One region of the Mesorhizobium loti R88b genome, then DNA from elsewhere that is predicted to be linked to it. Evidence: riboswitches for the same ligand, from Rfam matches in the RefSeq annotation. Region 1 holds a riboswitch; each other region holds the start of a gene.
What was found. A riboswitch is a leader RNA that binds a small molecule or an ion and turns the genes downstream of it on or off. The one in region 1 is predicted to bind thiamine pyrophosphate.

Region 1 (10,192 bases):
GCCCTTCTATACGGACTCCGGCATGAAGACCATGAAGTCCGAAAAGGAATTCAAGGTAGCCTGGATGGCGATGAAGGAAGAAGACCGCGCTTCCATGAAGAAGGATTGCGGCGACAACGTCATCGGCAAGTCGCATGACAATTTCTGCAAGATGACCAAGCAGCTCGGCGGCGCCAACTGACGTCTTTGGGCGCATGCCCAAATGGAACAGCCGGAAAAGGCGGGCCAAGTGTCCGTCTTTTTCTGTTCAGCGGCGGCAACAGAAACCCGCCGCCTCCCCCGAAGGCAGCGGGTTCCTCGCGCGACCGGTGAGGGCATCCGAAAGACCGGCCGCCACGAACGGATCATCGATCGCACCATTACCGATGCGCCGTCATTCAAATTTGACATAGCAAACTGCAGTCAGCGGAGACGGGACGGATCATCACACCGCCGTGCCCTCGGATTCAATTCGCGACAACGGTCAAGCAAAGGTATAGGGCTGGTGCTTGGAGTGGCAAAACGCTGCTCGTCTGGCTTTGCGCCCATGTTTCAACCCATCGCGAATATCGAGGATGCGCAGACGCTGGCGCAGGCAATCGTCAATACGATCACCGAGCCGTTTCTCGTGCTTGATGAGAAGTTCCGTGTGCTGGCCGCCAGCCGTTCCTTCTACAAGACATTTGAAGTCGATCCGGAGCAGACCCAGGGCACACTGCTCTACGCCCTCGGCGACGGTCAGTGGGACATTCCCGCCCTTCGTGTGTTGCTGGAGACGATCATTCCCGAGAAGACCGCCATGGACGGTTTCGAGGTCGAGCATGATTTCCCGCGGATCGGCCGCCGCACCATGCTGCTCAACGCCCGCAAGGTGCTTTACGATCACAGCTCGGCGATCACCATCCTTCTCGCCTTTAACGACATAACGGCGCGCCGCGTCATCGAGCGCGAAAAGGAAGAATTGCTGCGCCGCACCGAGGATCTGCTTCAGCAGAAGGACGTGCTGTTGCGCGAAATGGAGCACCGGGTCGCCAACAGCCTGCAGATCATCGCCAGCATCCTGTTGCTGAAGGCACGCTCCGTCACCTCGGAAGAGACGCGCCAGCATCTGAAGGACGCCCACCAGCGTGTTCTGTCCGTGGCCGAGGTGCAACGCCACCTCCATACCTCTGTCGGCATCGACGAGATCGATGTCGGCTCCTACCTGCCGAAATTGTGCAGCAGCCTCGCATCATCCATGATCGGCGAAGCCCAGCCGATCACGGTCAATGTCACGGCCGAAGGCGGGAGAATGGATTCGCAAAGGGCGGTTAGCCTGGGGCTGATCGTCACCGAACTCGTCCTCAACGCCATCAAATATGCCTTCCCAAGGGAGAAGGCCGGCGCCTGTATCCAGGTGACCTTCGAAACCGCGGGCAGCGACTGGAAACTGACGGTATCGGACAATGGCGTTGGCAAGATCGCAAACGACTTGCCGAGCACCGGGCTTGGAACGGCCATCGTGGAGGCACTGGTCAGACAGCTGGAGGCCAAGGTGGAAACGATCAGCGACACCGACGGCACCAGCGTGTCGGTGACCCGCGCGACGTTCACCTCACGGGTGCCGCGCGCTGCGTAAAAACCGCTACCAGGAGGCCTGCCTTCCGGATATCGCCTCGATCCTGATCCGATAAAATAGATGGCTGCCTGAGACCGTCGCGGCATGGTCCGGCTTCAGCGCGCCTGGTTCCCACCAGTTCGCGTGCGCTGCAAGAAGCGACCAGGCAAATTTGCGGTCGATGTCTACCGGGGCAATCATCCTTTCGACACCGGCGGCACTGTCATCCAGATCATTCCCTTTGGGCAGCTCCTCGAAGAGACCCTCCACGACGACACTCTTCCAGCCATGAGCACCGCCCACATCATCGACCTGAAGACAGACATGGGGGTTGGCCTGCATCCACTCGACCTTCCTGCCGGGAAGCGAGAAACTGAAAATGGCGTCATCTCCGAAGGCAAAATGAATCGGCACCACATAGGGCCTGAGGTCGCGCACACAGGCCAGCCGGCCAAGGCGTTGCGTCTTCAACAGGGCAATGCAGTCCTGCCGCGTCATCTCCGTGACGTTCATCCGGTCCTCTTTCCCTTCAGCTGCGGCGATCGATACGGCTGATGCCCTTGATGGCCTCGGCTTCCGCGATGCCGATCAGCGCGTCGATACCCTGGATGGTCTCTATATGGCCGCGGGCCGCCACCATCCGCCTAAGGAGGTGAAGATCATCGCGAATTTCGCACAGGGTTGCTCTGAGTGTTGCGGGCATTGGGCAGCCTTCCGCAACTCAACTGTCTCGACGCAAGCCGGTTCCGTCGGCTTGAACGCAAAAGCCCGCTCCGGCATGCCGGGGCGGGCCTTGGAGGAGGATGAAGGGGTGGGACCCTCTCCTCTTGTTTCCACGGGGGGTGTGGACCGAATTCACAATACGAGAGTCGCGCAGAATTCTGGATCACAAGCCGGCTTGCTTCCATCACAATCCGGTGCGCTTCGATCTCAACGCGGTCACGGGATTGCGATCGTCCCGACGACTTGCGGACTGTTAGATGCGCCCTAGCACGACAAGGACGATAATGATCAGCAGCACAAGCCCGAGGCCGCCGCCGCCATAATAGCCGGTGCCATAGAACGGCCCGCCGCCGAGACCGCTGAAGCCGCCCAGCAGCGCGATGACAAGAATGATGATGAGGATGGTGCCGATGCTCATGGTGTTTTTCCCGCTCCTGTAGGCGCTGACACGCCGGTTTGAACATCGTCGCATGCGATGTTTCGAAGACGAGAACGTTCGAACAGCCTTACCGTTCCGCGTGATTATGACGAGGCGCGCGCGCAGACCGTTCGCCGGCAAAATGAAGGCCCGCCACCTTGCGGCAGCGGGCCTCATGACGTTTACCGCCTTAGCGGCGCGCGATCAGCAGGCACAGCTGCCGCAGGTCGCGGTCGTAGCCGCCTGAACTGGCCAGCACATCGACGCAGCGCTTCTTCATCCGCGCCACCTGGCTGTCCGACATCTCGGCGACGACGCCTGGCAGGCCAGGCTTGCTGGGGTTGGACGGGTTGCTTGGCGTGCTCGGATTTGTTCCGCCAACACCAATGCCGACACCGGCACCGATGCCATTGCCGATACCGACACCCGCGCCAACGCCAACACCGTTTTGGCCCCCCACTGACGCACCGAGGCCTGCGTTGACCCCGTTGTTGCCGCCGATGCTGGCTCCTGCGCCCGCATTGACGCCATTGCTGCCACCGACCGATGCACCGGCGCCGGCATTGATACCACCGCCGCCGCCAACTGAAGCACCAGCACCGGCATTAACGCCGCCACCACCCCCGACTGAAGCACCGGCACCGGCATTGACACCGCCACTGCCGCCGACAGAGGCGCCGGTGCCAACGCCGATTCCAGCGGCGTGGGCCGGCATGCATAGAACGGCCACGACAGCACCGCCCGCGAGGATCTTGGAAAGTCTTTTTGCGATACCAAACATGAGTCTCTCCCTGGGTTGTTCTAACAAACCGGACTTGAAAACCGGCTGTATGACCAACCTTCGGTCTCCATCATTGGTTGCTAAAATACATTTGACAACCTCTGGTACAGTTACCCGCATACCGGCCAATTCGAGACAATTGGACCCATCGAGAGGTATCAGCGGATAGGCGCCAGATCCGCAACCTTCAAACGGATCGACACCCCAGCAACAGCGTCCGGGTTGCTAGGATATCGACAACAGAAAGCCCGCCGAAATGGCGGGCTTTCCGACCGGCCGGAGGCCAGGAGAGTGCGGTCATAGCCTCACGGCTGGTGTTGCACTTCCGATCCCCGCACTCTTGGCCTCAGCGCCTCGCGATCAGCAGGCAAAGCTGCCGCAGGTCGCGATCATAGGTGCCTTCGCTGCTGAGCACGTCGGCACAGCGCTTCTTCATCCGCGCGATCTTGCCATCCGACATCTGAGCCACCACGCCCGGCAGATTAGGATGGCTGGGATTGCTTGGGTTGCTGGGATTGGACGGATTGCTGGGGTTCGACGGGTTGCTGGGATTGGTGCCACCACCGATGCCCACGCCGACACCAACGCCGATGCCGCCCGTGCCGCCGACATTGGCACCGAGCCCGGCGGTGACGCCGCCGGTTCCACCGACATTGGCGCCGGCGCCGGCATTGATACCACCGCTGCCGCCGACCGAGGCGCCGAGCCCGGCGCTGACGCCGTTCGAGCCGCCGACATTGGCGCCGGCTCCGGCGTTGACGCCACCGCTGCCACCGACGGAAGCGCCGGCACCGGCACTGATGCCGCCGCTGCCGCCAATCGAGGCACCGACGCCGGCATTGACGCCACCGCTGCCGCCAATCGAGGCACCGACCCCAACACCGAGCCCTGCAGCTTGCGCCGGCAAGGACAGAACGACGACTATTGCACTACCTGCCAACACACTGGCGACTGTTCTGATGGTAAAAGCCATAACACTCTCCTGTTGTCGTTGCGCTAAGGCAGTCGGCACACGGCCGATTGCAAACTCAACTACGCAACAGAAGAGATTCAGTTTCAAATTGTCCAATACGGGATAATTTAATGGTATTAATTGTTGAAATTAACAAATGACAATAATAATAGACGTATAATTTAATTGTAAAAAATATTATTCGGAGAATACCAAAATAATCGATATATTATACCTATCGATAAGAAAAACGTTTTTTTGACTCTCTTGCGCCTTTGAGCACGCCAGTCTGCGGCTGTGGCGCTTTGTCGTGAGCTCTGGATAGCGCTGAAGCCGCTCAGCGGTGGCCTGGAGATGTCCCCATGGGCGCTATGTGATCGCTCTCGTCAGACCAGGTCGATATCATGCATGCCGCTGGCAATCGGCAATCCGCACACCGCTTGGATGGGAAAACTGCCCAAACCAGTCGAAGCCACGGAACGGCCCCCCTGTTTTTGCCGGCCGTGCCGTTCTTAGAAAACCCGGTACAACAGCCTGTAGGGCACGCGCTTCATATAGTCGCGATATTCGGGCAGCGAGGACAGCAACGCCTCCTCGCGCATGATACGATACAGCTGCATGTAGGTGATGACGGCATAGACCGCGAAATTGTGGAAGGAAAAGGCCGACAGCAGGAAGAGAACGTGTCCGGCAAGATAGCCGGCATAGATCGGGTGCCGCACAATCCGGTATGCGCCGCCGGTCATCACACCACGATTGGCAGGCAGGATAGCAAAGGAGCGGCCCAGAGAAGCCTTGCCCCAGATGACGAACAACAGCGCCAGGATCTGCAGCGGCGCGGCAATATCGACGGGAACAAACGCTGTGCCGGGTTCCAGGCTGATCAGCACAACCCCGAAACTGGCGGTGATGGAGACGATGACCGTGAGCGGATTCCAGTCACGCGTGACCGGGCGCCGCGACAACAGCAGCCAGGTGAAGGTAAGAATCTCGGACATCGCCGCCAGCGCTGCATTGAGCCGCGTGGGATCCTCTAACAGCTGGTGTACGCCGCGATAGACAAACAGCCCCGCGCACACCAGGGCACAGGCGCGAAAGAAACCTTCGCGAAGATCGACCAGGATCTCGCGCTTGCGCGCTTCGGATATCGCGACCTGATCGGAGCGCGACAGCGTTTCACTTTTTGGCATGAGCAAGGCAAACACCCCGGTGGTCCTCAGGGGAGGACCATTGCATGCAAGCATTGCCGGGCGGTTAACCGGCAAGATCGGAATGATGCCAATCGGAATCTGCGTCGGGTATGCGATCATGCTCGGACATTGTCGGGCGCGGGCCTGCAAGACAGCAAGCCGGACCGGGGAAACCAAGGTCAAACACAAATGGGCAGCGGCTAACACAAGAACGCCGCGGCCCTGGGCGCGAGCGACCTCGCAGCTTGCCTGGACGTCGAAGCACCATGCCTAGCCTAGAGTTGAATTGCTGAAATACTTCGCGAAATCCGGGCGTTGCGTCAGCACTTTGCCGTCAGCATCGCGCAAAATGCCGGCGCTGAAGAGGTAGTCGCCGATCGCGTCCATCTTGGCCGGATCCAATGTGCCGATGGCGCCGTTTTCGCCGCGCAGATAGTGCCCGTCGATCAGCGCCCTCAGCGACGCCTCGATCAACGTCGGATTGGTCAGGACATCCTTGTTGGCGGCGATCAGCAGCGCCGCGGCTTCCCCGGGATGATCGACGCTGAACTGATAGCCGCGGCGCGTTGCCTGGACGAAGGCCGCCGCCAGTTCCGGGTTTGCCTGGAGATACGCTTCGCTCGACGAGATCAGTGTCGTGTGCTCGTCGGGCACGCCATAGTCGGCATAGACGAAGCTGCGCTGCTTGATGCCTTTGAGTTCGGCCTCCACACCCTCCCAGGTCGAGACCTCGAGCGTGAAGTCGACCGAGCCATTGGCCAGCGCCTCGTAGGCGGAGGTGCCGAGCGTCACGGTCTCGAAATTGCCCTTGCCACCGTCGTGACGGATGATGGTCGAGATCAGCGCGTTTTCCCAGGCACTGCCGAAACCGCCATAGGTCAGGCCGTCAAGATCCCTGGGGCTTTTGATTTCGCTGCGCGCGGCATTGAACACCACCCTGCCGGTTTCGGACTGCACCACCGCATAGACGCCCTTCAAATCGGCCCCGGCGGTCTTCTGGGTGAACAGGCTGATGGTGCCATTGATGCCGAAATCGGCAACGCGGTTGGCGACCAGCGTGCCGGCACCGGTATCGCTGTAGGGCAGGATATCCACATCGAGGCCGGCCTCGCCATAGAACCCTTTGTCACGGGCGACGAACAGCCCGATGTGGTTGGTGTTGACAGTCCAGTCGAGAGCGACGGTGACTTTTTGCGTTGCCGCCAAGGAGCGGCTTGATCCGGTAACCAGCGGAAGGCCGCTGGCAAGGGTAAGCAGCAAGGCCTGCCGGCGCGTCAGGTCAGTCATGGTCATGTCCTTTGGATGGTTGAGGGTTGAGCAAAATGTCGAGGATTTCGGCCTCGAGCGTGGCGGCGCCCGTCGGATCGCGCGGGCGCGGCAGCGGCACCGGGATTTCACGCAGTACACGGGCCGGGCGTGCCGACAGCACATAGATGCGGTCCGACAGGAACACCGCCTCGCGCACATCATGGGTGATCAGCAGTGCCGTCCAGCGATGCTCCCGCCACATCTGTTCGAGCCAGCGCTGCATGGCGGTGCGGGTCAGTGCGTCGAGCGCACCGAACGGCTCATCGAGCAAAAGCATGTCGCGCTCCTGCACAACGGTGCGCAAAAGCGCCGCGCGCTGGCGCATGCCGCCCGAAAGCTGCGCCGGGAAATGCCGCTCGAAGCCGGCAAGCCCGAACTCGGCAAACAGCGGCGCGACGCGTGCCCGAGCCGCCCTGCGCCTGACGCCTTGCACCTCGAGCCCGAGCGTCGCGTTGTCGAGGATGCGCCGCCACGGCATCAGCGCATCGCGCTGCGGCATGAAGGCGAAATGCCTGCCATGGTCGTCGAGCGGCGCACCGTCGAAGAGCATCTCGCCCCCGCCGTGCTCCGCACCCGTCAGAAGCTGGAACAGCGTCGACTTGCCGGCGCCCGAAGGCCCAAGGATCGAGACGAACTCGCCGGCACCGACTTTGAGCGAAATGTCGGCGAGCACATCGAGCCCGCCAAACGCCTTGCGCACATGCCGCAATTCGAGCCGGCTCATCGCCGCGGCCCCTTTCGCGTAGGCTGCCGGCCGGCCCGCTCCCAGGGCATGGCGAGGCGCTGCAAAAACGCGGTCAGCCCGAACAGGGTGAGCGTGAGCGCGGCACTGACACCGACGGCGGCCAGCACCAGATCGGGGCGGAAATTGTTCTTGGCGTTGAGCATGTAGATGCCGAGCCCTTTGGCCGCGCCCGCATATTCGGCGAAGATCGCGCCGACCACGGCATAGGTGATGGAGATCCGCAGGCCGGCGAAGAAATAGGGCAGCGCCGAAGGCAGCCGCGCCAGCATGAAGACGCGCCAACGCCCTGCCCCCATGGCGCGCAGCATCTGGCCGATCTCGGCCTCCGTCGCATCGTAACCCTGCACCAGAGCTACCAGCATCGGAAAGAAGGTAACCAGCGCCACCAGCAGTATCTTCGGCATCAGCCCGAAGCCGAACCACAGCACCACCAGTGGCGCGATCGCCACCAGCGGCAAGGTCTGGCTGACGATGAAGACCGGAAACAGCGCGCGCCGCAACGGCCGGAAAAAATCGACCAGCATCGATAGAACGAAGGCGGCGCTCAACGAACAGGCAAAGCCGATCAGCGTGGCGCCGATGGTGGGAATGGCGTTGTCAATCAGCGCCTCACGATTGAGCATCGCCTGTTGGAAGACGCGTGACGGCGCCGGCAGGATCGTCGGCTTGATGCCGGAATAGGTCGCGTAGAGTTCCCACGCCACAAGGAGCAATCCAACCGAGAGGACAGCGGGTATTGCCTTGGCAAGGGAACCCGCGAGCGGGCGCAACGCGACTGATGATGAGACCACGGGGATAACCTTTGACGGGTCGCGCGCAAGCGCGGCCGGCTAGACAGCCGACGGGCTATTGGCCGAGACCGTGACGTCGAGGGTTACGTGGCCGGCCCCCGGCCCGAAGCGGCAGAAGGCCTCATTCAGCGCCGAAAAGATCGCGCCCGTATCGCCGCGCAGTTTGGTGCAAAAATTCTTGGAGCGATCGTAGACGCCGGACTGCTTCAGGAAATCGATGCAGCCATAGATCTCGTCCATGTGGTCGCCGGTGCCCATCACATAAAGCGAGAACTGCGCCGCGGCCGGCTGGCCGGTGGCAGCAGCATTGCGCACGGCGGTGATGGCGGCTTCCTTGCGCGGGCCAAGCGGCCCGACAGGCCCGCCAAGCGTATCGGTGCGGCAGATCGGATCGTCCGGCTCGCCCGGGCAGCCGCGCGAAATGGTTGCCGACAGCACGCAATGCTTGCCGCTGCGCGCCGCCGCCACGAACAGGTCGCGCAAAGCCGGGAACAACACTTCGGGCGGGCCGACCAGCAAGGTCGAGATGTCGTCGGTCTCGATCCTGAGCCTGTCCCGCCAGGGATCGAGCGCACCGAGCGCGCCAAGGATGACGCCGACGAAATCGTCGGCCATGGGATATAGGGAAATCTGTGCGCCTGAAAACATCGCCCGCCTCGCTCCGCTGGTATTACCCAGATCAGCTTCTAGGGTCTGTGGGCTTGCCGCCCCCGTCTCAGCCCCGACCGTACGGAGCACCCCTGTGGATGGGCGCGTTAAAGCACCATTCGGTCGATCGGGAAAGCATTTTTTTCAAGCCTCTATGCCAAAAGCATTGCGCCAGGTCTGACGTTGGACGCGAACCGGGCACCGCCTCAGGACGTCGAATTTTATCGGGAACCTTCATCGACCCGAGAGGTTGTCTCACCAGTCGCGAAGCGACGAATTCACAGAAATGGAGACAGACCATGTTCATGAAAATCCTCGCAGCTTCGGCTTTCACCGTTGCTCTTGCCACGTCCGCCATGGCGCAAAGCACAGGCGCGAACGGCACTGATGGAAGCAGCGGCGGGAGCGGCAAGTCCGTGACGGTAGACCCGGCCACCCCTGCTTCGCCCAACACAGTCGACCCCAACAACGTTGACTCGTCGGCGACCAACAGCACGAACACTGCGCCTGGTGACATGAATTCCAATGCGGACAAGAATTGTCCGACCAACCCGCAGGGCGCGCAGTCCGATGCCAACGGCAATGCGACGGCGCCAACCGTGAATGACAACAACTGCGGCAAGTAAGCTTGGTGCCAAGCGCAAAAAAGCCGCGGAGCATTTGCTCCGCGGCTTTTTGTTAACAGGACAGCTGTGCCAGGTCACAGCCCTGCGATCAGTTTAGATGTTACGACACCGCCTTCTCGCGAACCGGCAACTTCCAGCCCGGCCTGACGAAATGGCAGGTGTAGCCGTTGGGATATTTCTCCAGATAGTCCTGGTGCTCTGGCTCGGCCTCCCAGAAGGGGCCGGCCGCCGCGACTTCGGTGACGACCTTGCCGGGCCATAGGCCGGAGGCATCGACATCGGCGATGGTGTCTTCGGCAACGCGCTTTTGCTCGTCGCTGGTGTAGTAGATTGCCGAGCGGTAGCTCATCCCGACATCGTTGCCCTGGCGGTTGCGCGTCGTCGGATCGTGGATCTGGAAAAAGCGCTCCAGCAGCGTGCGAAAGCTGATCACC
Region 2 (10,192 bases), 1.9 Mb from region 1:
ATGAGGAAGCCGAGCAGGAAGAAGCTGCCTGATCGCTTTCGAATAGGAATCCATGAAGAACCCGGCCTCGCGCCGGGTTTTTTGTTTTTCGAACAGGCGAAACAAGGGACGCGCCTACGCCTGGCCCCCGCCCTCCTTCTCAGCCTCCTGCTTCAGCGTCGCGATGAACCGCTTCGTCCGCTGCTGTTCCGGATTGCCGAACAGCATGGCGGACGGCCCCTTCTCGACGATGACGCCGGCGTCGAGGAACACCGCTTCCTGCGCGATCTTGGAGGCGAGGCGCAGATCATGCGTCGCCATCACCATGGTCGTGCCTTCGCTGGCGAGCTTGCCGAGCACATCGACCACCTCCTGCGCCAGTTCCGGATCGAGCGCCGAAGTCGGCTCGTCGCAGAGCAGCACTTTTGGTGATGGCGCCAGCGCCCGCGCGATCGCCACGCGCTGCTGCTGGCCGCCTGACAGCGTCGCCGGCCAGGCATCGGCCTTGTGCGCCATGCCGACCTTTTCCAGCAGAGCGAGCGCCCGCTCGCGCGCCTTCTCCGTCGGCCATTTCAGCACCGTCACAAGCCCTTCCATGACATTCTCGATCGCGGTGCGGTGCGGGAACAGCTGAAAATTCTGGAACACCATGCCGGTCTGCAGGCGCAGGCGCTGGATGTCCCGAGCCGAGACCTTGCCGCCGGGATGGAATTCGAGCGTCTCCTCGCCGATGCGCACCGTGCCTGAGGTCGGGATCTCCAGCAGGTTGATGCAGCGCAGCAGCGTGCTCTTGCCGCCGCCCGAAGGGCCGACAAGTGCCGTGACGCTGCCTTCAGCGATGGCAACCGTCACGCCCTTCAGCACGAGATTGTCGCCGAAGCGCTTTTCGATGTTGCTGAGGCCGATCATGAGCGTGCCTCCAGGAAGCCGCCATAGCGGTTGAGCCGGGTTTCCAGCCGGGTCTGCAAGGCCGACAGCACCGAGCTCAGCGCCAGATAGAGGATCGCCGCCTCGACATAGAGGATCAGCGGCTCATAGGTGGTGGCGACGATGCGCTGCGCTGCCTGGAACATCTCCGGCACGGTGATGGCAGCCGCCAGCGAGGTGTCCTTGACCAGCGAGATGAAGGTGTTGGAGAGAGGCGGCACCGCGACACGGCCGGCCTGCGGCAGGATGGTGCGCCGCATCGCCTGGCTCCAGGTCATGCCGATCGAATAGGCAGCTTCCCACTGGCCTTTCGGCACCGAGCCGATGGCGGCACGGATGATTTCCGACGTGTAAGCGCCGATGTTGAGCGTGAAGCCGATCAGTGCCGCCGTGAAGGCGTCGAGCAGGATGCCGGCCGACGGCAGGCCGTAGAAGATCAGGAACAGTTGCACCAAAAGCGGCGTGCCGCGGAAGATCCAGACATAGAAGCGCACCAGCGCGACCACCGGCTTCGGTCCGAACAAGCGGCCAAGTGCTGCGCCCAGACCGACCGTCAAGCCGAGGACGAAGGACAGCAGCGTCAACGGCACGGTGAAGATGAGAGCGGCCCAGAGCAGCGAAGGCAGCGACTCCAGCATCAGTTGCAGCCAGTGCGGCACGAAGGACCCTCCAGACTGAAGCAATTCCAGGGAAAGTGTTAACGGTTTTCCGTCCGGAATTGCGTAAAAACAAAGAGTTGGAGCAGTACGCCGTTTCCGTGAAACGGTGAACTGCTCTGGTCAAGGCAGCTTCATCGAAGCGCTAATGCGCCATATCACGACAAAAGCGGCGGGCCGTCAAAGACGGCTCGCCGCTGGGCATGTTGCATAAGACCGGCCGTCGACCGGCCCCGGAAATTACTTCGAAACGTCCTGGCCGAAATAGGTGTCTGCGATCTTCTTGTAGGTGCCGTCGGCCTTGATGTCGGCCAGCGCCTTGTTGATGGCAGCGACCAGTTCCGGATCGCCCTTGCGCACGATGACGCCGGAATAGTCGGCGTTTTCCTCTTGCGCGGCGATCTTCACATTGGCGTCGGGCTTGTGCTTCTTGAAGTCGAGGAAGGACAGGCTGTCATTGATGGTGGCGTCGGCGCGGCCGGTCAAAAGCAGCTGGATCGATTGGTCGAAGCCGTCGGTGCCCACGAGTTCGGCGCCGTTCGTCTCGGCCAGCTTGCCGAAGTTCGAGGTCAGCGACTGCGCCGACTTCTTGCCCTTGAGATCGGCGAAGGTCTTGATGTCGGTGTTGTCGCCGCGCACGATCAGCACTGCCTTGGAGGCGATGTAGGGATCGGAGAAATCATACTTGGCCTTGCGGGCGTCGGTGATGCCGACTTCATTGATGACGGCGTCATAGCGGCTGACGTCGAGACCGGCGATCAGCCCGTCCCACTTGCCTTCGAGGAACTCGGCCTTGACGCCGAGCTTGTCGGCGATCGCCTTGGCGATCTCGACGTCGAAGCCGACCAGAGCGCCGGAGGCATCATGATAGGTGAACGGCGCATAGGTGCCCTCGGTGCCGACCTTAAGCACGCCCGCCTGCTTGATCTGATCGAGATTGGCGCCGGCGTGACCAGCGGTGATCGCCAGGGCCTGCAGCGTTCCGGCGACGATAAGTGACTTGAGCCATTTCATTTTTCTGTGATCCCGTCCTTGGCCGGTTACCCGGCATGTTGTGAGGGCTGGAAAATGGCAGATGCAACCGGAAAAAATAAGGAACTTGATTTCAAAAACATCGTGTTTCTGAAATCAGATTCTCGAAACGCCGTTTCTTGGCGACATTCGAAGTCGTTACTGGCCCGTGCGCACATCGTTCAAGCAAGATGATCCGCCTGGCAACAGCCAGGGAACCATTCCCGCACACCGTACGTTTTGGCTGTTCTAGGGCGCGACGCCGCGATTTCAACCGGTGCCCTGCCGAGTTCGTAACGTCAGTCATATCGCCCCAGGGAGCGCCTCATGATGCAAGACACGGCAGGACGGATCATGGTCCGCGCGGCAATGAAAGCTCCCTACCTTGAACGCGACGAGGAACATCGCCTGGCCCTGCTCTGGAAAGAAGACAAAGACCAGAACGCGTTGCACTGCATCACCGTCGCCCATATGCGGCTGGTCATTTCCATGGCCACCAAATTCCGCCATTACGGTCTGCCGCTCGGCGATCTGATCCAGGAAGGCCATGTCGGCCTGCTCGAAGCTGCCGCCCGCTTCGAGCCCGAGCGCGAGGTGCGGTTCTCGACCTATGCGACGTGGTGGATTCGCGCCTCGATGCAGGATTATATCTTGCGCAACTGGTCGATCGTGCGCGGCGGCACCAGTTCGGCGCAAAAGGCGCTGTTCTTCAATCTCAGGCGCCTGCGTGCCCGGCTGGCGAACGGTGCGGAGCCGCTCTCCAACACGACCCTCTACCGCGAAGTGTCGGTAGCGCTTGGCGTCTCCGAGGCTGATGTGGCGATGATGGATTCACGGCTGTCGGCGCCGGACTCGTCGCTGAACGCGCCGCTTGCCGATGATACGGGTGCAACCGAGCGGATGGACTTCCTGGTCTCGGACGACCCGCTGCCCGATGAGATCGTCGGCGACAAGATCGATGTCGCGCGCCGCTCGCTCTGGCTGAAAGAGGCGCTTCAAGCGCTCAACGCACGAGAACTCAGGATCATCGAGGAGCGCCGGCTGAACGACGAGGGCGCGACGCTCGAATCCCTCGGCGAGACACTGGGCATCTCCAAGGAACGCGTACGCCAGATCGAGGCCCGCGCCATGGAAAAGCTCAAGGTCGCGCTGGTGGCTCAGAACCCGGAATTCATGGCTGCGTAGGCAGGCAGGTTGTGTCCACGGTGCGTTAAAGGGCGCCGCGTGGACGCGGACTACTTGTCGGTGACGATCTTGACCTTGTCGCCGGCCGAAACCGCGGCCCCTGGCGAAAGCGCGTTGAGCACCCGGAACAGGTCGAGCTTGCGATCGACGCCGACCATCTGCGCGGAGAGCGAGCCCATGGTCTGGCCCGGCTGCACGGTGAGCACGCGGATATGCAGCGGCTTCAAGGCCGCCTTTTCTTCAGGGCTGAGGATACGGAACGACCCGCTGACCGAGCGCGCCACCGTATCCAGCGAGGTGCTGGCCGAAGGTGCGGCGGTCAACAGCCGGTAGACCTGGCCGCCGGCGCGGATCACCGCGATGTCGAACTGCCAGCCTTCGGCACCGGCATGGGCCGTCGCCGCCTCATTGCCGTTGATCGTTTCCTGCTTGACAGTGCTGTCGACGAGACCGGCAACCCAGCCGCTTCTGATATAGTCGGTCAGCGCCCGGTTCTTGTCGATCGAAACGCCGTCGAAGCGGATCGCGATGTCGCCCGGCCCGGTCGCCGTCACCGCTGCCGCCGAATTGTCGATGATGAAACCGTCCGGGACCGTGAACGACACACCGAGCCCCGGATGCAGGAAGGTCTCGCCGCGCACATAGCCTTCTTCCGGCGTGTCGCCATAAAGCAGGCCGTCTATGCCGGCCAGGAAGGAATCGCGGTCACGCGTGCCAAAGCCGGGCGCGCCGAACTGGCGGGCGTGGCGCTGCGCCAGATCGATACGCTGCGGCGTGTTGGGGTGCGTCGCCAGGAAGTCGAGGCTGGCGTCGGTGGCACCTGATATCGAGCGGAAATCGGTATAGGCCGACATCGACTGCAGGAAGCGGCCGGCGGCATAGGGATCGTAGCCGGCCTCACCGATCGACTTGATGCCGATGGCATCGGCCTCCAGCTCCTGGTTGCGCGAGAACTGCGCCAGCCTGAGCTTGCCGCGGATCAGAGCCGCCTTGGCGGTCGGGCTGTCGCCCAGCACGTCCGAGACCACCTTGGTCGCCAGGCCTTCCTCGGCTTCGAGCTGCTGCCGTTGCAAGCCGTGATTGGCGGTGACGTGGCCCATCTCATGCGCGATGACGGCGGCGAGTTCGGACGAATCATTGGCCAGCGCCAACAGGCCGCGCGTGATGTAGAGGTAGCCGCCCGGCAGCGCGAAGGCGTTGACGTTGGGCGAATTGAGGATGGTGATGCGATAGGTCTGGGTCGGGTTGGCCGACACCACGGTCAGATTGCCGACGACCTTGGCGACCATGCGCTCGAGCTTGGGATCGGAATACTCGCCGCCATAGGTCGCCAGGATGCGCGGGTGCTGCGCCTTGGCCATCTCGGCGAGCTTGCTGTTGGCGCCGACATTGTCGACCGTGATCGGCTTGTCGGATGGCTGAAAGCCGGATTCCTGCACATCCGGCGGCGTGAACATCTGGCAACTGGCCAGGGCCACAGCAAAGCCGGCCAGGGCGAGAAAGCGCGCCAGCGGGTTCATTCGTACTTTGTCAGCGCCGATCGCCAGAACGGCTTCCTTTCAGGTCCTGGCGCATGACGACGAAAATCCCTTGCGATCTTCGAAGAGTGTCACGCGCCACTTCAAACAGCTACAGCATCCGTCGCACGTCGCTTGGGGCGGACGGCGGATGCTGTAGGCAAATCACGGCCTGCGCAGGACCGGTATTGAGCGGACCTAGCCACACTACTCCAGTCATGGCAAGCAAGCGCCATATCGCCTCGAACCGGTTTGGGCGTAAATTATGTCCGCTTCCGGGCAATATCTCGTGATCCAGCCGTGTGGATGTTTGTGCCAACATAGCGCCGGAACGCCTCCGGACCAGCCCCGTAAAAAAAATCGTCCGCAGTGCCTTTGGCCGCGACGCTACCATTGTCCAGAAACACCACATTCTGGCCGATGCGGCGGGCATCCTCCGGCTGGTGCGTCACGAACAGCACCGTCATGCCGCGTTCTGCATGCAAGCCGGCAACCAGGTCGAGCATATCGTCGCGCAAGGCGGGTCCGAGCGACGCAAAGGGTTCGTCGAGCAACAGCACCGGCCGATCGCGCACCAGCACACGTGCGAGCGCCACACGCTGCCGTTCGCCGCCGGAGAGTTCGCGCGGCAGGCGTTTTTCCTTGCCGGCAAGGCCGGTGCGCGCCAGCGCCCCGGTGATATCAGCGCGGTCGGCCTCGGTCAGCCGCAGCGATGGCGAGCGGCCGAGCCCGACATTCTGCTCGACGGAAAGATGGGCGAAAAGGTTGTTTTCCTGGAACACCATCGACACCGGGCGCACGGCCGGCGGCGCGGCGACGACATTGGCCCCGCCGATCAGCACACGGCCGGACTGAGGTGTCTCGAAGCCGGCGACCAGATTGAGCAGCGTCGACTTCCCCGAGCCGCTCGGCCCCATGACGGCGGTGATTTCCGCCGCGGCGAAGGCGACATCGAAGGTGAGCGGCGCCTCGCCATAGCTGAACGAGACCTTGTCCAGCCGCACCGGAACACCCTTCCTGTCCTTCGTCCCGTCAGACATTGCAGACCTTTTCCCTTCCTAGCCAGTCCGCTGCCAGCACCAGTGCAAGGCAGACCAGGCCAAGCAACAGCGCCAGGCCAGCGGCGTCCTCGGTGCGGTAGCTGCCCATGCGCGAAAGCAGAAGGTAGGGCAAGGTCTGCACGGAATCACTGCCGAACAGCGCGATGACGCCGAGGTCGCCCAGTGACAGCGCCATGGCGAAGGCGAAAGCGGTGGCGAGCGGCCGCCGCAAGGATGGCCAATCGACCAGCCGCAACCTTGCCCAGCCGGAAATGCCGAGCTGCGCACAAAGCCGCTCGTGACGCTCGCTCGCCGCATCATAGGCGGGACGGACGGCGCGCAGCGCGAATGGCATCGCCATCACCGCATTGACGGTGACGACCATGACCGGGGCGATGGCAAAGACATCACCGGCATGGCGGAGCAACAGGAACCAGCCGGCGCCGATGACGATCGGCGGCACGACCAAGACAAAACCTGCGCCGGTATCGGTTGCGTGTTCGAGCAGTGTCTTTGGGCCGGCGCGGCGGCCCAGCGCCAGTGCCCGGCGGGCTATGGTGAGAGCCAGCGACAGCATCACCGAAAGCAGCGCCGACAGGAAGGCGAGTACAGCGCTGGTCAGCGTCGCCTGCCGGACAGTGGCCTCACCGGCCAACCGGCCGAGATCGGCGCCCAAACCGGCGATCACCGTGGCCACCATCGGTCCGACAACGAACAGCAACGCCAGCACGATGAGCGCGGCGTTGAGCGACACCTCGGCTCTGTTGACTGAGAGATAGCGGCGCGGCGCGACCGGCAGGCTGGCATCGCCAATGACATTGGCGCCAAGCCGGGTCAGCGCCAGCACCACGATGAAGGTCAAGGCGATCTGCAGCAATGTCAACGTCACCGCCCGCGCGGGATCGAAGTCGAAGCGCAGCGCCTGGTAGATACCAACCTCCAGCGTCGTCGCGGCCGGTCCGCCACCGAGCGTCAGAACGATGGTGAAGGAGGTGATGCAAAGCATGAAGACCAGCCCGGCAACCCCGGGCAAGGCTGCGCGCAGCGTCGGCCATTCGATCAGCCGGAACGCCGGCCTTGCGCCCATGCCAAGCTGGCTCGCCAACCGCCATTGGTCGGCCTGTATGGTCTGCAGTGCCTCGAGGAACAGCCGTGTTGCCAGTGGCAAATTGAAGAAGACATGGGCGACAAGAATGCCGGACAGACCGTAAATGCCTGGCCAGCCCTGGCCGCCGATGGCACTGAACAGGCCGGCGAAATAGCCGGCGCGGCCGTAGAGCGCCAGGATGCCGAGCGCCGCGACGATCGCCGGCAGCGCCAGCGGCACGGCGAAAAGCTGCAGGATGAAGGCGCGGCCGAAAAAGCGCGGATGCCGCGACAGGGCACGCGCCACGAACAGCGCCGGGATGACTGAAAGGAGGGTCGAGAGCGCGGCTTGCCAGAGCGTGAAGCGGACAACGCGCAGGAGGTAGAAATCCAAGGCGGCCCAGGCGCCCGAAAGGTCATGGGCGCCTTCGACAAGCAACCCGGCAAACGCGCCGCCGATCAGCAATGTGATAGCGGCGAGCGCGATGATGCCGGCGGTGATGCGAGGATCTGTGGGATTCGCCGGCGCCATTGCGTCGTTACTTGCTCATCACCGCCAGCCATTCATCCACCCAGGCCTTGCGGTTGGCGGCAACCTCTTCGGGGCTGAACAGCAAGGTCTTGGTTGGCTTGACCAGTTTGTCGAAGGCCGGGTTGAGCGGCTTGTCGGTCTTGCCGGCCGGGAACATCCAGTTGGTCTCGGGGATCGCGTCCTGAAACTTCGGTCCGGTCATGAAAGCGATGAACTTTTCCGCCAGCGGGTTCTTCGCTCCAGTCGTGGTGATACCGGCGACTTCGATCTGCAGATACTCGCCTTCCTCGAAGGACGCCGCCTGGTAGCGTTGCGTGTTCTCGGCGACCATGTGGTAGGCGGGCGAGGTGGTGTAGGACAGCACCATCGGCGCCTCGCCCTTGGTGAACAGGCCATAGGCCTCGCTCCAGCCCGGCGTTACGGTCAGCACTTTCGTCTTGAGCTTGGCCCAGGCCTCCGGCGCCTTGTCGCCATAGACCGACTTGACCCACAAGAGCAGGCCGAGACCGGGTGTCGAAGTGCGCGGATCCTGGATGACGATCTTGTCGTCGGCGCTGCCTTCGACCAATTCCTTCAGGCTTTTTGGCGGCGTCTTCAGCTTTTCGGTGTCATAGACGACGGCAAAGTAGCCGTAATCAAAGGGAACAAAAGTATCGTCGCTCCAGCCGCCCGGCACGTTGACATCGCTCACCGCGCCATGCGGGGCAAACAGGCCTGACGCCTTGGCATCGGCGGTGAGATTGGTGTCGAGGCCGAGCACGATATCGGCCTTCGTCGATGCCCCTTCCAGCTTGACGCGGTTAAGCAGTGCCACGCCATCGGCGACCGAGACGAACTCGACATCGCAGCCGCATTCGGCCTCGAATTCCTTCTTCACCACGGGGCCGGGACCCCAGTCGGCGGTGAAGCTCTCATAGGTGTAGACGGTGAGCTTGTCCTTGGCCAAGGCCGGCCCGGACAGCACCACGATCATGGCTGAGGCAAGAGAGTATAAAAGCGTGCGCATCGGCGCCTCCTTCGTTCGAATTGAAAGGAATTGAGGCGTCGGACTGTCCGAAACGTCTAATCCCTCCGCCGGTACAAACCGGATCAGGTTCAGCGGGTTGGCGATACTGCCTCTCAGCCGGTCCGCGAAGATCGCAGCCGGCACCCCGTTAGAGCGTTTCGACACATAGGCCCGGCCGACGAACCACGCAAGTGGCAGTTTGCCGGCCTTCCGTTTCGGCTGCCGGGCTGGTAAGGGCCACGGGATATGAGCACATTCACCATCCTGCTTGGCGGCGATCTCATCCGCACGCCCCGGCTCGACCGCCAGGTCGAGAGCACGCGCGTCATCGCCGCCGATGCCGGCATTGGCCATGCGCGGCTGCTCGGCCTTGTGCCGGAACTGTGGGTGGGTGATTTCGATTCAGTGCCGGCCAATCTGCCGGACGCTCTCGCCGCCGTGCCCCGCCAGACCTTTCCGGCGGAGAAGGACAAGACCGATGGCGAACTGGCGATCGCCGCGGCACTTGAACGCGGCGCCACCCGACTGGTGCTGGCGGGCGCGTTCGGCGGCAAGCGTGCCGATCACGCCTTCCTGCATCTGGCGCTCGCCCTGCGGCTGGGCGAGGCCGGAACGGACGTGCTGCTGACCAGCGGCGCCCAGGAAGCTGTACCCCTGCTGGTGGGAAAGGCCCGCTTCGACTATGCCGACGGCACGTTGTTTTCGATCCTCGGCTTTTCCGAACTTGCCGGCCTGACCGTTACAGGCGCCAAATGGCCGCTGAGCAAGGTCGAGGTTGCCTTCGGCTCGTCACTGACCATCTCCAACGAGGTCAAGTTCGACAAGACTGGGGGTCGCCTCGAAATCGCGCTCGGTCACGGTCGCGCCCTGCTACTCGCTCATCCCTTTCCCTTGCCCGAAAGCTGACATGGCCCCGCCCCTTCTCAATCTCGACGGGATAAAGTTGACCTTCGGCGGCACACCACTGCTCGATGGTGCTGCCTTGTCGGCTTCAGCCGGCGACAAGATCGCACTGGTCGGCCGCAACGGCTCTGGCAAGTCGACCCTGCTCAAGATCGCCGCCGGTATGATTGAGCCGCAGGACGGCGAAGTGTTTCGCCAGCCCTCGGCGACCGTCCGCTATCTGCCGCAGATGCCCGACATGGAAGGTTTCGCCACCGTGCGCGCCTATGTCGAGGCCGGGCTCGGGCCCGCCGACGATCCCTACCGCGCCAGCTATCTGATGGAGCATCTCGGCCTGTCGGGCGAGGAGC
Region 3 (10,192 bases), 3.6 Mb from region 1:
TTTCACTGGACTGCCGGTCGACCCTTGCGTTGTCGCCGAAACTCGGGACGTCATGTTCTGGGGCAAACCGGACAAGCCGAAGGTGTGTCGGGAATGCTGCTGCGCCACGGCAGTGATTTCTGCATCGTCTATACGCCTATATACGCAGTGCCGGCGTCAGCCCCCCAGCGGTCGAAGATACGCGACAAGTCGCGTGCAAAGTCATCTTGGGGACGCTGACAACAAGGTACGTGGGCTCAATCGCGTCCACCCCATTCACAAAACCGGCTCCGTGGAGTAGTGGGAACGCAGAGAAATCTCCGGTCGCAGCCTTACCCGGTCAAAACAAGGACTCAAACCATGAATGCCCTCGTCATCTGCTCCGGCGGATTGGACTCTGTTTCGCTCGCTCACAAGGTGGCGACCGAGCAGAAACTCATTGGCCTGCTTTCGTTCGATTACGGCCAGAGGCACAAAAAGGAACTCGGCTTTGCCGCTATCTGCGCCAAGCGGCTGGGTGTTCCGCACCAGATCGTCGATATCCGCGATGTTGGCCGGAACCTGAGCGGCTCGGCGCTGACTGATAATGTGGACGTGCCCGACGGGCACTATGCCGAAGACTCCATGAGGATCACGGTGGTGCCGAATAGGAACGCCATCATGCTGGCCATCGCCTTCGGGGTTGCCGCCGCGCAGAAGGCCGATGCGGTGGCCACTGCCGTCCACGGCGGAGATCATTTCATCTATCCCGATTGCCGGCCCGCTTTTATCGACGCCTTTCAGACGATGCAGAACCATGCGCTCGCAGGCTACGCCGATATCCGCCTGTACGCTCCGTATGTGAATATGTCGAAGGCCGACATCGTCAGCGAGGGGGCAAAGTACGCCACGCCGTTCGAGGCGACGTGGTCCTGCTACAAGGGCGGTGCACGTCATTGCGGTCGCTGCGGGACATGCGTCGAACGGCGCGAAGCATTCGATCTGGCCGGCATCACCGACCCGACAGATTATGGGGACGCAGACTTCTGGCTCCACGCTATCCAGACAAGGAGCGCGTAATGTTCCACATTACCAAAGAGTTCCACTTCTCGGCCTCGCATCAGCTCACCTCCTTGCCACCAGGTCATCAGTGCGCACGTCTGCACGGCCACAACTACATCGTCGTAGTGGAGCTTTCAGGTGGCGAACTGGACGAACACGGCTTTGTGCGCGACTACCAAGATCTGGCGGCGTTCAAGCACTACATCGATGGGACCTTCGACCATCGGCATCTTAACGACGTGCTTGGGCATGACCATGCCACAGCGGAATACCTGGCCAGGCACTTCTACGACTGGTGCAAGGTGCGGCTACCCGAAACCTCCGCCGTGCGGGTGAGCGAGACGCCGAAAACCTGGGCGGAATACCGACCATGACTTGCGCGTTGCATCCCGGAATCCGGGTGAGCGAGATTTTTGGGCCGACCATTCAGGGCGAAGGCGTGCTGATCGGCTTGCCGACGGTGTTCGTAAGAACCGGCGGGTGCGATTATCGCTGTTCCTGGTGCGACAGCCTGCATGCGGTGGACCGTCGCTTCCGCCATGATTGGGAGATGATGTCTCCCGACGCGGTTTGGCAAAAGGTCATTGCGCTTTCCGGCGGTCAGCCCGTGATGGTATCGCTGTCGGGCGGCAATCCGGCCATCCAGCCGCTTAGCCAGTTGATCGACCGCGGGCATGGTGAGGGCTACCGTTTTGCATTGGAAACCCAAGGCTCGGTGTCTAAGCAATGGTTCGCGGATCTCGACGTGCTGGTACTAAGCCCTAAGCCGCCCTCAAGCGAAATGACGACAGATTGGGCCGCGTTCGACGCCTGCTTAGAGGCGGCGCAGGATAAGCCGCAGATGGCGCTCAAGCTCGTTGTCTTCGACGATGATGACTATGCCTATGCCAAAGACGCCGCGGCGCGCTACCCGCAATTACCCGTCTATCTGCAGCCCGGCAATCACACGCCGCCGCGTCCCGGCGACGAAGACGCGTTCATCGACATGGCCGGTGTGATGAGGCGCATGGAATGGCTGGTTGAAAAGGTGACTCGTGACAGGTGGTTCGAGGCGCGTGTACTGCCGCAGCTTCATGTTCTGCTCTGGGGAAACAGACGGGGCGTCTAGCCGAAGGGGAAGGATTGCCGACGACGAGCAAGACAGACATCTATAGCAATCTCACCCAACTGGGCGGCAGCAGCGTCGTTCCGGAAAGCCCCGAAAATACCGTGCTGGAAAAGGCACCGAATCCGCATGAGGGCTCGCCTTATTGGGGGCGCTTCACCGCTGCTCTGGGGCGTCACTTGCTCTCGATACTAGCATGCTTTTCCGCTGGGTTTGTTTGGTCGTCGATCACCGCTGCGGGACGAATGCGCTTGACAAAATAGCGCCGGCCCATTCAATTCGACGCATTCACCAGGGGAGTCCCGGCAAGGGGCTGAGATACTGCTGGCTTTCGCGGCGCAGTGACCCGTTGAACCTGATCCAGTTCATACTGGCGTAGGGACGGTGCAAGCGCTTTGCGGGAGTTCACGCCCGAAGACCTGTTTTGAACAGGTCGACAAAAGCGTCTTTTCATCCTTCCGGCACAGAACTGGGTCTCCAATGCATGAGCAAAGGAGCCTCAAGATGAATGCCCTCACCCCAGCCGTGTCGACGGGACCGCTGCCCGCCTCACGGAAGATTCACAAGTCCGGCGTCCTCCATCCGCACATCAAGGTGCCGATGCGCGAAATCTCCGTCCATCCGACGGCCGGCGAACCGCCCGTCATCGTCTACGATCCGTCCGGCCCCTATACCGACCCGATTGTCGAAACCAGCATCGAAAATGGCCTTGCCCGGCTTCGTAACGAATGGATCACAGCGCGCGGCGATGTCGAGGCCTATGACGGCCGCCATGTCCGGCCGGAGGACAACGGATTTGCGACCGGCGAGCGCCTGACGCCGGAATTTCTCACTCGCAACCGGCCACTCAGGGCCAAGCAGGGCAAGGCGGTGACCCAGCTCGCCTATGCGCGCGCCGGCATCATCACGCCCGAGATGGAGTTCGTCGCCATCCGCGAAAACCTCGGCCGCGAGATGCTGCGTGGCAAGCTTGAGCGTGACGGCGAAGCCTTCGGCGCGGCGATCCCAGACTTCGTCACGCCGGAATTCGTGCGCGATGAGGTTGCGCGCGGGCGTGCGATCATTCCCGCCAACATCAATCATCCCGAAAGCGAGCCGATGATCATCGGCCGCAATTTCCTGGTGAAGATCAACGCCAATATAGGCAATTCCGCCGTCACCTCCTCGATGGCCGAAGAGGTCGAAAAGATGGTCTGGGCGATCCGCTGGGGCGCCGACACGGTGATGGACCTGTCGACCGGCCGCAACATCCACAACATCCGTGAATGGATCGTACGCAATGCGCCGGTGCCGATCGGCACGGTGCCGCTCTATCAGGCGCTCGAAAAGGTCAACGGCATTGCCGAGGACCTTACCTGGGAGGTCTACCGCGACACACTGATCGAGCAGGCCGAGCAGGGCGTCGACTATTTCACCATCCACGCCGGCATGCGGCTGCACTACATCCCGCTGACTGTCGACCGGGTCACGGGCATCGTCTCGCGCGGCGGTTCGATCATGGCCAAATGGTGCCTGCAGCATCACCGGGAAAGCTTTCTCTACGAGCACTTCGCGGAAATCTGCGACATCTGCCGCGCCTATGACGTGTCCTTCTCGCTTGGCGACGGTCTTCGTCCCGGCTCGATCGCCGACGCCAACGACGCGGCGCAATTCGCCGAGCTGGAAACGCTTGGCGAGCTGACGCAGATCGCCTGGGCCAAGGATTGCCAGGTGATGATCGAGGGGCCTGGCCACGTGCCGATGCACAAGATCAAGGAGAACATGGACAAGCAGCTCGCCGTTTGCGGCGAGGCGCCGTTCTACACGCTTGGACCGCTGACGACCGACATTGCGCCGGGCTATGACCACATCACCTCCGGCATTGGTGCTGCCATGATCGGGTGGTTCGGCACCGCCATGCTCTGCTACGTCACGCCGAAGGAACATCTCGGCCTTCCCGATCGCAACGACGTCAAGATTGGGGTGATCACCTACAAGATCGCCGCCCATGCCGCCGATCTGGCGAAGGGCCATCCGGCGGCGAAAGTCAGGGATGATGCCCTCTCCCGCGCGCGCTTCGAGTTCCGCTGGGAGGACCAGTTCAACCTGTCGCTCGATCCTGAAACCGCGCGGTCCTTCCACGACCAGACCTTGCCCAAGGAGGCGCACAAGGTGGCGCATTTCTGCTCGATGTGCGGGCCGAAATTCTGCTCGATGCGCATTTCCCACGACATCCGCGCCGAGGCACAGAAGGAAGGCATGGCGGCGATGGCGGCGAAATATCGCGCGGGTGGCGATCTCTATGTGCCGGCTGACAAGACCGGCGTAGCACTCATGACAGGGGCGCCGGAGCCGTCATGAGGGTGCTGGTCAAAGGGGCCGGCATCGCCGGCCTCACCGTCGCCTTCGAACTCGCCACGCGCGGCGCGGCGGTGACCGTTGCGGAGACAAGGCATGGCCTCGGCGGCAATGCGTCGTGGTTCGCCGGCGGCATGCTGGCGCCATGGTGCGAGCTCGAAAGCGCCGAGCAACCGGTGCTGGATCTCGGACGCGATGCCGCCGACTGGTGGGAGGCGGCAACGCCCGGGCAGGTGACGCGGGCCGGAACACTGGTCGTGGCCGCGCCGCGCGACGCGGGCGAACTCGACCGGTTCGCCAGCCGCACGTCGGGTCATCGGCGCGTCGATGAGGATGAAATCGCATTGCTGGAGCCCGACCTCGCCGGCCGCTTCCGCCGCGGACTGCTTTTCTCCGACGAAGCCCATCTCGACCCGCGCCAGGCGATGGCGTTACTTCATGACAGGCTGGCGGCGATGGGAGTCGAATTCCACTTCTGCGCCGATGCCCAGGCTGTTTCCGGGTTCGATCGCCAGATCGACTGCACGGGAATAGCGACGGGCGACGACCGGCTGCGTGGCGTTCGTGGCGAGATGCTGATCCTGCGAACGCCTGAAGTCTCGCTGTCACGCCCGGTCCGTCTGCTGCATCCACGCTTTCCGCTCTATGTGGTGCCGCGTGCCGACCACCATTTCATGGTCGGCGCGACGATGATCGAGAGCCAGTCCAGTGGACCGGTCAGGGCGCGTTCGATGATGGAGCTTCTAGGTGCCGCCTATGCCCTCCATCCGGCCTTTGGCGAGGCCGAGATCGTTGAAACCGGTGTCGGCGTTCGTCCGGCCTTTCCCGACAACCTGCCGCGTATCGAGGCACTCGGAAACACGGTCGCGATCAACGGGCTCTATCGCCATGGCTTTCTGCTCGCCCCAGCCATGGCGCGCCAGGCGGCCGAGCTTGTCTTCAGTCACGACAAACCCGCGGAGTTTGCACATGAATCTGATCGTCAACGGCGAACCGCTTGAGACCGCCGCCACATCGCTGGCGGCGCTGCTTGCCGCGCTCGACTATGAAGGCGATTGGCTAGCAACCGCCGTCAACAGCGACCTCGTACACAAAGCCAACCGCGCGGAGTTCCAGTTGAGCGACGGCGACCGGATCGAAATCCTCTCGCCCATGCAGGGAGGCTAGCATGTTCGAACTTTTCGGAACGTCGCTTCCCTCGCGGCTGCTTCTCGGCACGGCTCAGTATCCTTCACCGGCCATCCTTGCCGATGCGGTCAAGGCGTCGGGCACATCGGTGGTGACCGTCTCGTTGCGGCGTGAGATGGCAGGCGGGAGGGCCGGCGAAAAATTCTGGTCGTTGATCCGCGCGCTCGGCACGAGAATCCTTCCCAACACTGCCGGCTGCCACTCCGTCAAGGAAGCGGTCACGACCGCGAAGATGGCGCGCGAAGTGTTCGGCACGAGCTGGATCAAGCTCGAAGTGATCGGCAACCAGGACACGCTGCAACCGGACGTGTTCGGCCTGGTCGAAGCCGCGCGCATCCTGTGCGAGGACGGTTTTACGGTATTTCCCTATACCACCGACGACCTTGTTGTCGCCGAGCGGCTGCTGGAGGCGGGCTGCAAGGTCCTGATGCCGTGGTGCGCACCGATCGGTTCCGCCCTCGGGCCGGTCAACATCATGGCACTGCGTTCGATGCGCGGACACTTCCCGGATGTCCCGCTCATTGTGGATGCGGGGCTCGGACGGCCGTCGCACGCGGCAACCGTCATGGAACTCGGCTTTGACGCCGTGCTGCTGAACACGGCGGTCGCCAGGGCGGCTGATCCGGTCGGCATGGCGCGTGCGTTCGGCAAGGCTGTCGAAGCCGGCCGTGAAGCTTACAGCTCGGGAATGCTCGAACCGCGCGACGTCGCCGTGCCATCGACGCCGACAATTGGCAGAGCCGTTTTTTCATGAAACTCGATCCCTTCTACCTGATCGTCGACAGCGCTGCCTGGATCGAACGGCTGGTCCCACTCGGCGTCAAGCTGGTTCAGCTTCGCATCAAGACCATGGATGAGGCCGGGTTGCGCGCGGAGATCCGCAAGGCAAAGGCCTTGTGCGCCCAAAACCGTTGCCAGCTCATCGTCAACGACCACTGGCGCCTGGCAATCGAGGAAGGCTGCGACTTCGTCCACCTTGGCCAGGAGGATTTGCAGACCGCCGATCGTTCGCGGATTCGGGTAGCCGGCGTGAGGCTCGGACTGAGCACACATGATGATATCGAACTGGAAACGGCGATGGCCGCCGGGCCGGACTATATCGCGCTTGGGCCGATCTATCCGACCATCCTGAAGACGATGAAATGGGCGCCGCAAGGGCTCGAACGGATCAGCGAGTGGAAGCGCCGGGTCGCGCCAATCCCATTGGTCGCCATTGGCGGTCTCAACCCTGACAGGCTCAACGGTGTTTTCGCGGCGGACGCCGATAGCGCGGCAGTGGTCACCGACATCACGCTGAATGCCGATCCCGAAGCGCGCACACGAGAATGGATCGAAAAGACGGAGCGATGGCGCTGAGGCGAGAACCGCATGTGCTTGTCGTTGGCGGGTCGGACTCCAGCGGTGGAGCTGGAATTGCCCGCGATATAGAAACGGTTTCCGCCTTCGGGCTGCGCAGTTGTCTTGCCATCACCGCCGTGACAGTCCAGACGCACTCGGCTGTCGAGCACGTCAAGCTTGTGCCGTCGGAGCTTGTCGCCGCTCAGATGCGCGCCGCGTTCGCTGCCAACGCTGTCGCGGCCGTCAAGATAGGCATGATTGGGACATCGGCGGCTGTTGAGGCAGTCGGCGCTGTTTTGGTCAACCGCCAAGTGCCTGTGGTACTCGACCCGGTCCTGGCCTCTACCTCGGGACGCAATCTGCTGGCGGACGATGCCATTAATATGCTGCGCCACGATCTGATGCCGATCTGCCGGCTTGTAACGCCTAACCTGGTCGAGCTGGCTGCGTTTACCGGCTCGTCACCGGCCGCGGACGAAGAAGGGGCTTGTCGTCAGGCTGAAGAGCTATCGAGGACGGTGAGGACCGCTGTACTCGTCAAGGGCGGCCATGCACAAGGAACCCGTTGCGTCGACGTGCTTTTGCAGCCGAACCAACGTGCAGTTCGGTTCGAGGCGCCCCGCTTGCCGCGAGGGATGCGCGGAACGGGTTGCATGATGGCCAGCGCAGTCGCCGCCTCGCTTGCTCTTGGAGCGTCGCTGGAAGCGAGCGTGCGCCAAGGCAAGCAATATGTTCTCGATGCGCTTGCCGGATCGAAGGACATCGGGCCGATTAGCTGATCGGGCCGAACGTATCCAACGCTCCGATCAAGTCTGGCAGGCGATCGTGGGTCTACTGCTAGGACATGAAGGCCCTATCCGAGGGGTGAGAATGCGGCATACACGGTCGCTTTCGCCTATGAACAACACGCCGCTTTGAGGAGGAAGCCGCATGCCTCTGTGCCAACCGGTTGATGGGTCATCCGAAACCCGCACCTAGTCGTCGCTAGCGACAGCATGCCGCTTGGCACGTTGTTGGGTGAGCGAACGTTCGAACCGGGGTTAGCCAACTCGAGCCATAATTGCGGATTGAATCGCCGTTGCGGTATATAGGGAAGCATCTAACGACAGATTCCCAAACGCCGGTTGACAAAGGAGGTAGTTTGCACCTGCCGCTTCCAGCTGATCAAGAAGAGCTTGTCCCGCAGATGCTGCCGTTCCTACTACGCACAATTCCTTCTCGATTGCTGCATCGAAGGTCAGCGGCAGGTTTGGTGGAGTCGGCATGCCATTGAGATCATAAAGGAATTTAAAGCTCTTGAGCCACCGTTCGTAAGCAGGTGCGGCGAGTGAACGTGCATCTGTTTCAGAACGCCCAATCACGACCATTCGGAGCAATCCAAGAAATGGCGCTTGGTCGTCCGCCTCACTGGTGTGCTCTCGACCGGCGCGGAAGGCATCAGTGATTCTTCGAACGGAAGAGGAAGGTCCCACGCACGCGATGTTCATGCCATTCGCAGCGGCCCAGCCTGCCGATTCCGGTCGATTGGTGGCGATCCAAGTCGGCGGATGTGGACGCTGATGAGTTCTTAGCGTCAGCGGAACGCTGTTCAACTCAAAATGGCGACCTTGATACGATAGCGTGCCGCCCTTCAGCGCATTGATAAGAATTTCGCTGGCTTCCGCATAGTGGTTTGGCGCCGCGTCCGAGCCAATCCCGAAGTAACCCAATTCGATCGGGAGCGAGCCGCGCCCTATCCCAAGTTCGAGCCTGCCACCGCTCAATTGGTCCAGCATACAGATCTCTTCGAACGCACGTAGCGGATGATAGAGGGCAAGCAGCATTACCAACGGGCCGACACGAAGGCGCCGGGTTCGCTGGGCTACGCTCGACAAGAACAGATTCGGTGAGGGACCTCTCCCATGTGGGGTACAATGGTGCTCTGCGAGATGATATGCATAGAACCCAAGGTGATCGCACGCCTCCGCTAACATCAGGCGATCTTCGTACTGTCGGGCGATATCGGGGCCGTCCTCGTCCAGATGATCGAAGATGCCGACAGCTAAGCCTGAAGGAAAGGCCTTATCCATGATATTGTCTCCATTTTTGACGCAACAAGTCCGGTTGCTTGCGCATTACAAGCAATTTAAAGATTTCTCGCTTGTGTAATCGCTCGGATTATTGCCTGCGAAATGCTAAAGCAGAGCCTTAGCAACCTAATACGGGGGCCTTGACATATTCAATATTCGACTAATACGACTAGCGGCACGAAGAAACGCATCCATTTGCTCTTTTGTACCGATGCTGACGCGGATGTAATTTTCCAAACCTTTATCGGGAAAGACGGCAACAAGTATTTTTTGCCTTGCAAAGGCTGATTGCCACCATAAGCCGTCCTGTCCCGTTGGCACGCGGGCAAGTAAGAAGTTTGCGTGGGAAGGGATTACGGAAAATCCAAGTTGCGAGAGCGCGAGCGTCACTCGCCGTCGTTCATGCCTGATGTGTCTGTGGTTGTCTGCATAGGCGGCGCGGTGCGCAAGGACGCTGATACCAACCGCCTGCCCGATCACATTCATGTTGAAGACGTTCTGGATGTTGCGTAGCCTGCCGATAATTTCAGGGTGACCGAAACCGAAACCGACGCGAACGCCGGCGGCAGCATAGCTTTTCGAAAATGTCCTTAAGACCAGAAGGTTCGAATATCGATTGATGAGGCGTAGACCATTCTCGGGTGCAAAGTCGACGTAGGCCTCATCCAGCACGATCAAGCGGTCCGATTTCGCTACCAGGCGTTCGATATCGGCCACCGGAACGAACGTTCCGGTCGGATTGTTCGGATTGGCTAACAGAATGAACTTGGCGTCCTTTGCAGGACCGAAGAGCAATTGCTCCATCGGCAAGGAATGATCTTCGCTAAATTTGATTTCGACAAATTGAGCACCCTGCAACGTTGCAAGTTTGCGGTTGAACGAAAACCCTGGCGACATCATCGCCACGCTATCCCCCGGGGCAAGGAAAGCTCTGTAGACAAGTCCAAGCAGTTCAGACGATCCGTTGCCGGCGATCACCTGATCCATGGAGACGCTGTAGGCATTTGCGGCTGCTTCCCTCAAGCTGATGTTATCGTCTTCTGGATATAGATACTGCCGTTCGAGAGCTGCAATCGCGCTTTGCATTATGATTGCTGGAAGCGGGAACGGGTTCTCATTCGTGTTTAGTTTTACC

Region 2: another riboswitch for thiamine pyrophosphate. It lies ahead of thiB (thiamine ABC transporter substrate binding subunit); the one in region 1 lies ahead of EB235_RS16935 (YkoF family thiamine/hydroxymethylpyrimidine-binding protein).
Region 3: another riboswitch for thiamine pyrophosphate. It lies ahead of thiC (phosphomethylpyrimidine synthase ThiC); the one in region 1 lies ahead of EB235_RS16935 (YkoF family thiamine/hydroxymethylpyrimidine-binding protein).

The regions. Positions count from the first base shown of each region.
Region 1 is NZ_CP033367.1:3,452,701-3,462,892, reverse strand. Features, by position in the region: gene EB235_RS16990 (hypothetical protein) at 1-181, shown strand, start outside; gene EB235_RS16985 (sensor histidine kinase) at 527-1,597, shown strand; gene EB235_RS16980 (pyridoxamine 5'-phosphate oxidase family protein) at 1,604-2,089, opposite strand; gene EB235_RS16975 (hypothetical protein) at 2,106-2,279, opposite strand; gene EB235_RS16970 (DUF3309 family protein) at 2,553-2,717, opposite strand; gene EB235_RS16965 (hypothetical protein) at 2,908-3,498, opposite strand; gene EB235_RS16960 (hypothetical protein) at 3,845-4,471, opposite strand; gene EB235_RS16955 (methyltransferase family protein) at 4,963-5,790, opposite strand; gene EB235_RS16950 (ABC transporter substrate-binding protein) at 5,911-6,927, opposite strand; gene EB235_RS16945 (ABC transporter ATP-binding protein) at 6,920-7,672, opposite strand; gene EB235_RS16940 (ABC transporter permease) at 7,669-8,484, opposite strand; gene EB235_RS16935 (YkoF family thiamine/hydroxymethylpyrimidine-binding protein) at 8,524-9,132, opposite strand; TPP riboswitch at 9,123-9,236, opposite strand; gene EB235_RS16930 (hypothetical protein) at 9,432-9,758, shown strand; gene msrA (peptide-methionine (S)-S-oxide reductase MsrA) at 9,859-10,192, opposite strand, start outside.
Region 2 is NZ_CP033367.1:1,537,489-1,547,680, reverse strand. Features, by position in the region: gene EB235_RS07515 (CarD family transcriptional regulator) at 1-32, shown strand, start outside; gene EB235_RS07510 (amino acid ABC transporter ATP-binding protein) at 115-888, opposite strand; gene EB235_RS07505 (amino acid ABC transporter permease) at 885-1,565, opposite strand; gene EB235_RS07500 (amino acid ABC transporter substrate-binding protein) at 1,803-2,576, opposite strand; gene EB235_RS07495 (RNA polymerase factor sigma-32) at 2,901-3,758, shown strand; gene EB235_RS07490 (M48 family metalloprotease) at 3,809-5,278, opposite strand; gene thiQ (thiamine ABC transporter ATP-binding protein) at 5,539-6,315, opposite strand; gene thiP (thiamine/thiamine pyrophosphate ABC transporter permease) at 6,308-7,933, opposite strand; gene thiB (thiamine ABC transporter substrate binding subunit) at 7,941-8,939, opposite strand; TPP riboswitch at 8,983-9,097, opposite strand; gene EB235_RS07470 (thiamine diphosphokinase) at 9,186-9,845, shown strand; gene EB235_RS07465 (ABC-F family ATP-binding cassette domain-containing protein) at 9,847-10,192, shown strand, end outside.
Region 3 is NZ_CP033367.1:7,017,027-7,027,218, forward strand. Features, by position in the region: gene queC (7-cyano-7-deazaguanine synthase QueC) at 340-1,038, shown strand; gene queD (6-carboxytetrahydropterin synthase QueD) at 1,038-1,394, shown strand; gene queE (7-carboxy-7-deazaguanine synthase QueE) at 1,391-2,128, shown strand; TPP riboswitch at 2,409-2,525, shown strand; gene thiC (phosphomethylpyrimidine synthase ThiC) at 2,630-4,465, shown strand; gene thiO (glycine oxidase ThiO) at 4,462-5,463, shown strand; gene thiS (sulfur carrier protein ThiS) at 5,432-5,629, shown strand; gene EB235_RS33845 (thiazole synthase) at 5,631-6,404, shown strand; gene EB235_RS33850 (thiamine phosphate synthase) at 6,401-7,006, shown strand; gene EB235_RS33855 (hydroxymethylpyrimidine/phosphomethylpyrimidine kinase) at 6,997-7,767, shown strand; gene EB235_RS33860 (LLM class flavin-dependent oxidoreductase) at 8,029-9,057, opposite strand; gene hisC (histidinol-phosphate transaminase) at 9,184-10,192, opposite strand, start outside.